One region of the Arthrobacter sp. UYEF20 genome, then DNA from elsewhere that is predicted to be linked to it. Evidence: riboswitches for the same ligand, from Rfam matches in the RefSeq annotation. Region 1 holds a riboswitch; the other holds the start of a gene.
The links. A riboswitch is a leader RNA that binds a small molecule or an ion and turns the genes downstream of it on or off. The one in region 1 is predicted to bind cyclic di-AMP.
Positions count from the first base shown of each region.

Region 1 (5,452 bases):
AAAACATTGGGGGCCGCAGGCGCGCAAACCCGCCTCCCGCAGGGCGGGACCCCGCCGGTCTCAGGGCGGGCCCTCGCCGGTCTCAGCCGCGCAGGGCGCTCCAGTCAACGGGACCGTCCGTGCCGGCGGGCTTCCGTGCGGGACGCTTAGGTGCGGTCGTGGCTTTCGCCCCGGCGGCTCCCGGTTCCGGGATGGGGGCGCCCCAGGGGAGGGCGAAGGCGGAGACCAGCTCTCCCAGCTGGACGCCGTGTGGCGGCACCACCAGCACACCATCGGCCGCAGCCAGCCCGCGCAGCATTCCTGGTCCCGCATGTTGTGCCGGCGACGCCATGCCGTAAAGCAACCGGAAAGGCATCAACCGCGTCCGGCCAGGATCGGGTTCGATCGTCGAGCCGCACGGCACTTCGACGACGGGTGGCATCGTTCCGTGCCCCAGTGCCGCCAGGAGCGGTGCGGCCAGGGTGGAAAGTGCCATCATGGCCGCGAGCGGGTTCCCCGGCAGGCCAATGATGAAGCGGCCGTCGGGCAGTTCGGCCAGCACGGCGGGATGGCCGGGCCGCATCGCGATGCCGTCGATCAGCAGCCGGCCGCCGAGCTCGGCTACGGAACGCCGGAGATGGTCGGTGCCTGAGCGGCCGGTGCCCCCGGTGGTGATGACGACGTCGGCGAGCTGGACCTCAAACCCGGCGTCCCCTGCGGGCCCGGAGTCCGGAACGGCGGGGTCGTTGTCTGCCAGGGCGGCCAGCCATTCGGCGTAGCTGTCCCCGATCTTCACCTGGCCGCTGCAGATCCCGCCAAGCAGCTCCACCACACCGGCCAGTTGCGGGCCGAAGGTGTCGCGGACCTCCCCCGGTTGAGGGATACCCGACGAGACGACCTCGGAGCCGGTGAGCACCAGCCTGACTACCGGCTTACCCAGCACAGGAACGGTGTCGTGGCCGGCCAGGGCGGCGAGGGCCAGATGGGCCGGGTTAAGCACGGTGCCGGCCTTGATCAGCAGCTCTCCGGCAGTGGCTTCCTCCGCTGCCTTGCGGACGTGTTCACCGTTTCGCGGCTCGCCGGGCCTGGCAGCGCCACTGGTGGTCAGGGCCGGCAGCCCGTCCTCGTCCGGGGAAATGAGGCCGCTCTCGCTGCGGAGCACCGCTTTGGCTCCAGCCGGGATCAGGCCGCCGGTAACGATCGGGCTCGCCTGGTGCGGGGCCAGCCGCTGGCCCGGTTCCGCCAGGATCCATGGCCCGCTGCCGTTGACAGCCCAGCCGTCCATGGCGGAAGAGGCATAGTGCGGAATGTCCTGCAGCGCTTCGACGTCGTCCGCGAGGATACGCCGCAAGGCATTCCTGAGAGCCACCCGCGCGGCAGGTATGGGTGTGGCGCAGTCAAAAGCGAGTTGCCTGGCCTCCTGCCAGGTGTGTGCCGCGTGCCGGTGCGGTTCCGGCGGGGCGCTACCGGCACCCTCTTCATCGTCCGCTGGGGCCTGGATTCCGCCGGGAGCGGAGTCGTTCCCGGCAGCAGCACTGCCATGAGGCGGCGCAGGCGTCATGCCCCGGAGGCTTCGGTGGCCGCGTAGTCAGTGGCGAGCTTCCGGGCCACGCCGATGGCCGCCTGCATGGAGACCGCGTCCGTCGCCTGGCCGGAACCGGAGGCCAGACCGGCGGCAAAGCCAGCGATGAAAGTAGTCAGCGGGGCGGCAGGACGCACCACCGAGTGTGCGGCCACCCCGGCGAGGGCAAGGACGTCGTTGACGTCAATCTCAACATCCTCCAGCTCGAGGGCCTGGAGCAGGGCACGGCACCAATCTTCCAGAGTTTCATCCTGGCTCTTCACCGTTTGCCTCCAAAGTCGGTTTCAGTCGCGGAGCTCCGGACCGCTCGTCCGGTCCATGGTCCGGAATCCGGCCGGATACCCCAAGTGCGGCGGCATCGTCCCAGGTGTCCACGTCATCCGTGGAACCGGAGGGCACGAGAATTCCCCGCACGTCAAGACTAGCAAGAAGGGAGAACACCGAGGCGTCCGCCAGCCCGCCCCGCTCCGCGGCTTCCGCGACGGAGTGTTGTAGCGCGGCCGTGCCATAAAAGCCGGCGAGCGGCTGCCGTCGTCCGTCCGCGGAGACTGCCATGACGGCGCCGACCTCCGGACCGGCATCCAGGGCCGCGCGCAACGCCGTGACAGCGGCATCCACCCGGGGCATGTCGCAGGCCAGCACGAGGGTCAGCCGAGGCGCACGGACGGTCCGGCCGTCCCCCGAATGGTGGGCCGCCAGGGCGGCGAGTCCGGCGGCGATCGCGGCGGCCGGCCCAGCAAAAGGCGGCTCCTCCCGGCAGTTCAGCACCCCCGCAGGAAGCGATCCCGGGTCCGGTCCGACGACGACGATCGCCCCGGCCCCCTTCGCGGCCTGCAGTGCGCGTTCGAGGAGGGTCCGGCCGCCGAGCACCAGGGCGGACTTGGGCGAGCCGCCCAACCGTGAGGACCGCCCTCCGGCGAGTATGACAGCATCGAATTCCACAGTGTCCAATTCCAGAGCATCGAATTCCATTGGCCAGCCTAGCGCGGTGCCACCAGGCCCCGGCCCGGCCCAGGCCGCAACTTGGTCCGGCAGAACACGTCCGGCCTGACTCCAGGCAAACGAATCAGGCCGCGGATTCCGGCAAGAGGAAAGGGTCCCAGGCCGGCGTCGGCTTTTCCAGTTCCTTAATCTGCCAGATGGTGCCCTTCGGTGGTCCCGGGACAAAGCTGAGCTTCCAGCCCATCTCGGCGGGGGTGTGGTCACCCTTGGCGTTGTTGCACCGCAGGCAGGCCGCCACGAGGTTTTCCCAGGAATCGGCACCGCCCCTTGACTTGGGCTGGACGTGATCAATGGTGTGGGCCGCTTTTCCGCAGTAAGCGCAGCGCTGTCCGTCCCGGCGAAGCACACCCCGGCGGCTGACCGCCGTCATGGTGTTGTACCGGGGCCGGATGTAGCGGTTGAGCAGGATCACCGACGGCCGGCCCAGGATGTCCTGGGGACCAACAACCGGATCGTCTCCTTCGGCCACCACACTGGCCTTTCCGGTAAGCACGAGAACGAGCGCCCGGCGGAAGGTGACTACCGCGAGCGGTTCATATCCAGCATTCAGAACGAGAGTGCGCATCCGCATACCTCTTCACGGCCGCACCCGCCAGGGGCACGAGGGCCGGCTGCCCTCTGCATGGTCGGGCTATGGATCGACACCACAAGAGTAAACACCCCAAGGCCGGATCACCGAATTTTTCTCCCGCAAGGGGGTCCGTGTCTGCCGGAGATGGCCGGGCGTACAGGAAGAGGACCCCCGCCACAGGGGCGGGGGTCCTCTTCTTGGTGGCGACTTTCAGGCTGTTTTCAGACAGCTGTTTTCAGACAGCTGTTTCCAGCCAGCGGCGATTTAGCCGCCGACGCGGATGAAGACCGGCCCGGAGCCGATATTGACGCTGTTCAGTGCGGTGGTTCCGCCGTTCCAGCCGCCGTGGACAGCCATGCCGTTGCCGACGTAGACAGCGATGTGGGCCATGCCCACGCCACCGTTCTGGTAGTACGCCAGGTCGCCCGGCTGTGCCTCGCCGGCGCCCACGGTGCGGCCCAGGGACAGGTAACCTGCCGGCCAGCCGTGGAAGTTGATGCCCGCCGCAGCCAGAGCGTTCGTGACCAGTGCGGTGCAGTCCTGTCCAACCCCGAGCTGGGCGTAGGCGGCGGCAGCGATGGAAGCTCCGGCGCCGCTGGCAACGGAGAGTCCCTGCGTCGAGGCCGAGGCGCCGGCGGCACCGGCCTTGGAGTCCTGGACGTTGACGACGGGCTTTGCGGCCTCGACGACCGGAGCAGGTGAGGTGGAAACGGCCGGCTTCTCGTAGGAGATCGCAATGGTGGAAGCCGCCGAGATCGTTGCCGGGGTGCCCGACTGGACTTCGAGTGCCGAAGCGGAGGTGGATTCGCGCTGAACGTTGGTCTCGGCAGCGTTGGCTGCGATTCCGCTGGTCAGGACCAGCCCGGAAGCGGCAGCGACGACTGCGGCCTGGCGGCCCATGGTACCGGCGTTGTCGCCGACGGCCTTGGCAATGACAGCAAGCGAGTTGGTCTTGGTGACCTCGGCGCGGTGCCGTGCAGTATTTGCACGAGTAGTCATTAAGTTCTCTCTTTCGTGATCCTTGGACCGCACTTTTCAGGCGCGGACAGAGGACGCTCCGGCATCTTGGGGGTACGCCGGATCGCCCCGAATGGGTTACTTAGCGAAGGGTGTACTGCGAAGACGCGCCAAAAGCGGGAACTGCTTGCAGGTGCTTGGCCTGCGGGCCGAACTCAGCAGAGATTGAGTCGGCGGAGTGAGATCCATTCCGGGCGCCGGCAAGGGCAGCACGGGACGTGGATTTCAGCGGGCTCGAATGAGCCGCGCAAGCGCGTTTAAGCGCAGCATTGTGGCGTGAAGACACGAAAGTAGCCTCTCCCAATGCCTGCGAGGTGAGCTGTCGGATTCGGATGGGAGTCACCCGGCCGCGCTGCTTCCTGGAAAGCTTTGCGACTTAACCCCAAGGTCTTCTTGCGAAGACCAAAATTGGTTCCCCCGCCCCTGCCAGACGATGTCATGCGAACGGACCTTGAGCGGTGGCAGAGCTAGGCAATCCACTCAAGAGCGCCAACTTCGGAGAAGTTGGCGTACTTCATACGGTACAGCAGTTGGGACCCAATGTCACATTCAGATCACGGCGTGTCACAAGAATGCGAGAGTCATCCATCGGCTATTTAGAGCCAGCCGGTGGGGTCCACGACGTCGCCGTTGACCATCACTTCGAAGTGCAGGTGGCACCCGGTGGAGGCGCCGGTGGTCCCGCTCATGGCCACAACATCGCCGCGGGAGACCGTCTGGCCAACACGGACGCTTGATGAGGACAGGTGGTTGTAGGTGGTCTCCAGGCCGTTGCCGTGGTCGATCACCACGCGGTTGCCACCGCCGAAGGGATGCCAGCCGGTGAACGTGACGGTGCCGCTGGCGGCCGCGTGGACCGCCGTTCCGCACTGCGCGGCGTAGTCCTGGCCGCGGTGGAACTCGCCGGCACCGCCGGTGATGGGACTGACGCGGTAGCCGAAGGGCGAGGCGGAAACCATCTGGTCCAGCGGTGCGCCCAGGCTGCCGGAAGAAGCGGCGCGCGTGATGCTGCCCGCCGACTGCGCGCTCAGCAGTTGCTTCAGCTTGCCGTCGGGATCGCCCTTCGTGGTCACGGCGGTCCGGCTGAAGTCGATCTTGGCCGCGGAGGCGGCCGTTACATCCGGCTGCGCCGTAGCGGAGACCGAGCCCGACGAGCCGTCGGTAGCCATGACCGGGCCGGTGGCGGGGACAGCGATCGTCAGGACCAGGCCCGTAGCCGCCAGGGCAATGCCGGCCTTCTGCCCCACCCCACTGGCGGCGGCAAATTCCGTTACCTGGCGGAACGGGCTCCGGCGGCCGCG
Region 1 covers NZ_JBEPNP010000003.1:279,880-285,331, forward strand. The annotation lists gene ABIB26_RS05445 (molybdopterin molybdotransferase MoeA) at 83-1,540, opposite strand; gene ABIB26_RS05450 (DUF6457 domain-containing protein) at 1,537-1,824, opposite strand; gene mobA (molybdenum cofactor guanylyltransferase) at 1,808-2,533, opposite strand; gene ABIB26_RS05460 (HNH endonuclease) at 2,628-3,128, opposite strand; gene ABIB26_RS05465 (NlpC/P60 family protein) at 3,399-4,133, opposite strand; cyclic di-AMP (ydaO/yuaA leader) riboswitch at 4,442-4,600, opposite strand; gene ABIB26_RS05470 (M23 family metallopeptidase) at 4,748-5,452, opposite strand, start outside.

Region 2 (5,452 bases), on a different contig from region 1:
GTACATTCGACAACAGCGCATCTCGGTGTCAGCGGGTGGGCTGATCCAGGAAGCTGCGGCTGCAGGTGCTGTTGAGTTCTTGTTCACAATTGAAGTGTGCAACGTAACAATGCCAACTTGCAAGTAACAAAGGGATTCGAGTTCCACATAGTGAGACGAAATGCAGGATTGTAGTGCAGATCACAATTCTGCGGCATCGAGAAAATAACAGATGTTTTCTTGACCGACTGGTCAGTCGAGGGGTTTGGCCGAATATTGTTCGCCTCGGACGGCTGTTTGCTAAGAATCATTCATGGGAGGGCAATCCGGCGGAAGCTTCGCCTACTTATCATTCAATGTCCACCGTCCCACAGAGTGGTCACTCCGTCAGGCTCGAATTGTCCGGCGGTGGAACGCTTTCGAAAGGTCCGCCGCCCATGCCGGCCGTTCGGTCCGGCGAGACGCCGGCGCCGACGCCCGCGACGGACCTCTCCACGCCGACGCAGCGGCTTCCAGCTCGCTACGCTGGGATTCACAGGTGCAGCACAGGATCCCCAAAGCCCCGCCTAACCGGCAGATCGGAGAGTTGTCCCATGGCCTCCTCGCACTCCATGACCAACAACCTTCCGCAGCTCACCCACCCGGACGGCTCCCCCATCCGAGCCCTCGTCGTGGATGACGAACCCAGCCTCTCCGAGCTCATGAGCATGGGCCTGCGGATGGCAGGCTGGTCCGTCGCCGTCGCGGCAGACGGACCCGAAGCGGTCAAACTCGCCAAGGAGTTCCGCCCCGACGTGCTGGTGCTCGATGTCATGATCCCCGGGTTCGACGGCGTCGAAGTGCTCGGCAGGATCCGCGCCTTCGCTCCGGTTGTGCCTGCCCTGTTTCTCACCGCGAAGGACGACGTCCAGGACCGGATCACCGGCCTCGCCGCCGGCGGGGACGACTATGTCACCAAGCCCTTCAGCATGGAGGAAGTCCTGCTGCGCCTGCACCGGCTCGTGCAGCGCTCCGGCGCGGCCGCCATGGACTCAGCGGAGCTCGTGGTCGGTGACCTCGTCCTCAATATCGATACCCGCGAAGTCACCCGGGCCGGCGAGGAACTGCACCTCACCGCGACGCAGTTCGAGTTGCTGCGCTACCTCATGGAGAACCCCAAACGGGTCATCAGCAAGGCGCAGATCCTGGACCGGGTGTGGGACTACGACTTCGGCGGACAAGCCAACATCGTCGAACTGTACATCTCCTACCTCCGCAAAAAGATCGATGCCAGCCGCGCTCCCATGATCCACACCGTGCGCGGCGCCGGCTACGTCCTGAAGCCGGCGGACTGATCCGTGCGCGCTCTCTCCGGTGAGACCCCTGCCCCCCGGCGAAAGTGGCGCGACCCCTCCACCTGGCATCTGCGCACCCGGCTGGTCCTCGTCACCATGGCGCTGCTTGTGGCGATCTGCGGCGCCGTAGGACTTTTCAGCTACGCCTCCATGGACGTCGTCCTCACCAAGCAACTCGACACGCAGCTGGATGAGGCGTCCCACCGCGCCAGCTTGTTCGGACGGCCCTCACCCGGTAATTCCGGCGGACGCTCCGATCCGCTGGAGGCCCGCGGCCAGGGCATCGGTACGCTCAACGCGCGGATCCTGGGCGGCGCCGTCAGCAACCCCGGCTTCCTCGCCGGGGACGCCACCCGGAAGAGCCTCTCCCCCGATGACGACCACGTCCTCCTCGAGCTCACGCCCAACGGCCTCCCGGTTGACCGGACGCTCTCGGCCGGCGCCTACCGGCTCACTGCCGTGCGGACCCCCTATGGAGACGTGATCGTCACCGGGCTCCCGCTGGCGGAAAAGCAGAACACGCTGGCTTCGCTGGTGTGGACCATGGTGGTGGTGTCTGCCGGCGGCCTCGTCGTGATCGGTCTCGCCGGCACGGCACTGATCCGCCGGACCATGAAGCCGCTCGAACAGCTCTCCGACGTGGCCACCAAGGTCTCCCGGCTCCCCCTCGACGCCGGCGAGGTGGCACTCGCAGTCCGGGTGCCGGCGTCGGCCGCCCATCGTGGCACGGAAGTGGGCAGTGTGGGCTACGCGCTGAACCAGATGCTGGACAATGTCTCCAACGCGCTTGAGGCGCGGCAGCTCAGCGAAATGAGGGTGCGCCAGTTCGTGGCCGATGCCTCGCATGAGCTGCGGACCCCGTTGACCGCCATACGCGGCTACACCGAGCTGATGCGGATGACCGAGCAATTCACGCCGGACGGCGAGAAGTCCCTCGCACGGGTGCAGAGCCAGTCCGAACGGATGACCACCTTGGTTGAGGATCTGCTGCTGCTGGCCCGCCTGGACGAGGGCCAGCCCCTCAAGCTCAGCGAGGTGGACCTCACCCAGCTGGCAATCGAGACGGTCAGCGACGAGAAGGTCATGGCCCCGGATCACCTCTGGCAGCTGGAACTGCCGGAAGAGCCGGTGGTGGTCCGCGGCGACTCCGCGCAGCTCCATCAGGTGCTGGCCAACCTGCTCTCCAACGCGCGCAAGCACACCAGGGCCGGGACCACCGTGGTGACCGGAGTGATGCGTTCAGCCGATGGAAGCGCCGTGGTCACGGTGACCGACAACGGCAACGGAATCCCCGCTCAGTTCATGAATAAGGTCTTTTCACGCTTCGCCCGCGCGGACGCGGCACGGAAGAACCCGGCAGTCACGACGGCGGCCGCTGCCCGTCCGGGGATTCCCCGCAGCCACTGGGCCCCCGCCGTCGCCCCGGCAACCACTGCCGAGGGGACCAGCGGGCTTGGCTTATCGATCGTGCAGGCGATTGTCGCGGCCCACGGCGGCACCGTCGAGGTCACCTCCCGGCCAGGCAGGACGGAGTTCGCCGTGCGCCTGCCCACGAGCCCGCAGGTGGCGTAGCCACGGTGCGGAGGGCTGGGCGGAAGAGCGCAAGGCGACACTCCGCCGTCGTGATGTCCGTTACCAAAATGTGACTCTCGGATGGAACTCCTGTACGGTTTTTAGAGTGCGGCCGCCACTGGGCCGTGCATCCGGATGGACGCCAAACTCTGCCGCTTCCCGGATTCGCTAGACCAGGCAGAGGCGGGGAACCCAGAGTTCCCGGGCATCTGCATTTATGCACCCTTGGGGTGAAGCCGACACGTGAAGCTCCGTGCGGCCGGATTTCTCATCCGAACCCGACAGCTAACTCCGCAGGCGTTGAGAGGCATCATGACTAAATTCAAGGTACAAACGCGCCGCGAAGGCGCCGCAGGAAAATTCGGCTCCACGCATTCACGCCACCGCGCCGAGTCAGCCAAGCCGGCCTCGGCCCTGTCCCGGTTTACCGCGGGCATCGGTTCCACCGGCCGCCGCGTCGCCGTCGTTGCCACCGTTTGCGCGGTCCTGGTCGGAGTTGGCGCTGCCGGGCAGGCCGCCGAGACGTCCAGCCGCAACTCCACCGCCGGCAGTTCCAAGGCGTCCGCCACCATCGCCGACCCGCTGACGCCCCTGAACTTCGAACGGGTCCGCGACGCCCAGGCCTTCGTGCCCCCCGGCGCCAGCGTTGAGGCCCCGTCCGCGGCGGCGAAGCCCGCTGAAGCACCTGCCCCGGCTTCTGCCGCGGCACCGGCCCCGGCACCCGCCGAGGCGCCGGCACCCGCGCCGGCACCTGCCCCGGCCCCGGCGCCCGCACCGGCACCGGCCCCCGAAGCGGCGGCGCCCGTCGCCGTTGACGATCCCGCCGGGGCCCAGGCCTACGCCGCCTCCCGGCTGGAATCCTACGGCTGGGCGCCCGGCGAAATGCAGAGCCTGATGAAGCTCTGGACCAAGGAGTCCGACTGGAAGACCACGGCCACGAACCCGAGCAGCGGCGCCTACGGTGTGGTCCAGTCCCTGCCGGCCGAAAAAATGGCGAGCGCCGGCGCTGACTACCGGACCAACTACCGGACCCAGATCAACTGGGGTCTCAATTACGTCAAGGAACGCTACGGCTCCCCCAGCGGCGCCCTGAGCTTCCATTACGCGAACAACTGGTACTAAGCCGGCCGGCAGTTTCCCCGGACGTACCTGCTTCAGGACGTACCTGTTTCAGCAAGAATGCCCCGAATCCCTGCGGTTCGGGGCATTCTTTCGTGCTGAGTGCTGAGTGCTGGCCGCGGGCGGAGCCGTGCGCTGGTGCGTCCAGCGCGCAATTTCGTTAGTTCGTCGGGGGTCAGGTCCAGGCGGTGGGGTGGTTGAGGCGGAGGCCGCAGGCGGTGCCGCGCCAGGCCATCACGGGCGGCGGCTTCAAGGACCTCGACCAGCCGGCTCGGTCGACCGGAATACACCACCGGCCTCGACCGCCAGCTGCCACGCCTGGGCAGGTACGAGCACGCACCGGCAGCCTGACACCGACGGCCTCAGCGAAAATGACCACCGGTCAGGACATGCCCCGCGCCGGGGTCGGCGGATGGACATACTCCGGCTATGCCCTGTCCCGGGCGCGAGGACTCGGCGGTCCTCCCGGGAAGTAGCCCGGCGCCGGCCACCGGAAACGCCCCACGCACCCCTGCCGTGACGTTCCTCCCCGGTTGCTTCGGCGCCACGCGCAAACCGCCCGCGGGAATCCGGGGTTCACCACGGCAGGCAGGCGGTTCGGCGGCAAGCAACCGGGCAGGAGGGACCCGCCGACTGCCCGCGTCCACGTGCCCGGCTTCCGGCCAGGGAACGTCACGGTGCCGCCGGTGCCGGGCGCGAAGACTGGGCGGTCCTCCCGGGGAAGTGGCCCGACGCCCGCAGCGGAGTCACTGTACGTGCCCCCGGATCAGGACATGCCCCGCGCCGGGGTCGGCGGATGGACATATTCCGGCTATGCCCTGTTTCGGGCGCGAAAACTGGACATGTCCCCCCCGGCGCGACGACTGGGCATGTCCCCCCCGGCGCGACGACCGGGCCTCAACCCCCGACGAATTAACGAAAATGACGTCTAGCCGTTGGGCCGGTTGGGGATGTACTGGACCGCCCATTTGTTGCCGTCGGGATCCGCAAAATGGACGAAGTGCCCCCAGTCCTGGACATCGACGTCGCTGACGTCCACGCCGTTATCCTTGAGCTGCTTGTGCGCGGCCTGGATGTCGCTGACCACGAGCTGCAGGCTGGGGGCGGTGCCCGGCGGCGCGTCGGTGAGGCCCTCGCCGATCGCGATCGAGCAGCCGGAGCCCGGCGGGGTCAGCTGGACGAAGCGGATTCCGTCCATGGGCCGCTCGTCGTAGTCGGCGTTGAAGCCGACTTTGTTGACGTAGAAGTCCTTGGCGCGGTCCACATCGGACACGGGGACAAACACGAGTTCAAGTTTCCAGTCCATGGCCCACACGCTAGCGCGGCCTGCGGGATTCCGGAAGGGAACGCGTGCCGGACCCGGCAATAGCCGGGTCCTCAACAGCCGGGTCCTCAACGCGGCTGTCTGGCTGTACTAGCCCGCGATGCCGTAGAGGCGGTCGCCGGCG
Region 2 covers NZ_JBEPNP010000007.1:75,729-81,180, forward strand. The annotation lists gene ABIB26_RS10075 (response regulator transcription factor) at 573-1,313, shown strand; gene ABIB26_RS10080 (HAMP domain-containing sensor histidine kinase) at 1,410-2,885, shown strand; cyclic di-AMP (ydaO/yuaA leader) riboswitch at 3,042-3,199, shown strand; gene ABIB26_RS10085 (aggregation-promoting factor C-terminal-like domain-containing protein) at 3,198-4,007, shown strand; gene ABIB26_RS10090 (glyoxalase superfamily protein) at 4,933-5,310, opposite strand; gene upp (uracil phosphoribosyltransferase) at 5,419-5,452, opposite strand, start outside.
Region 2: it holds a riboswitch for cyclic di-AMP, as region 1 does, so the genes downstream of both, ABIB26_RS10085 (aggregation-promoting factor C-terminal-like domain-containing protein) here and ABIB26_RS05465 (NlpC/P60 family protein) in region 1, are expected to answer to the same signal.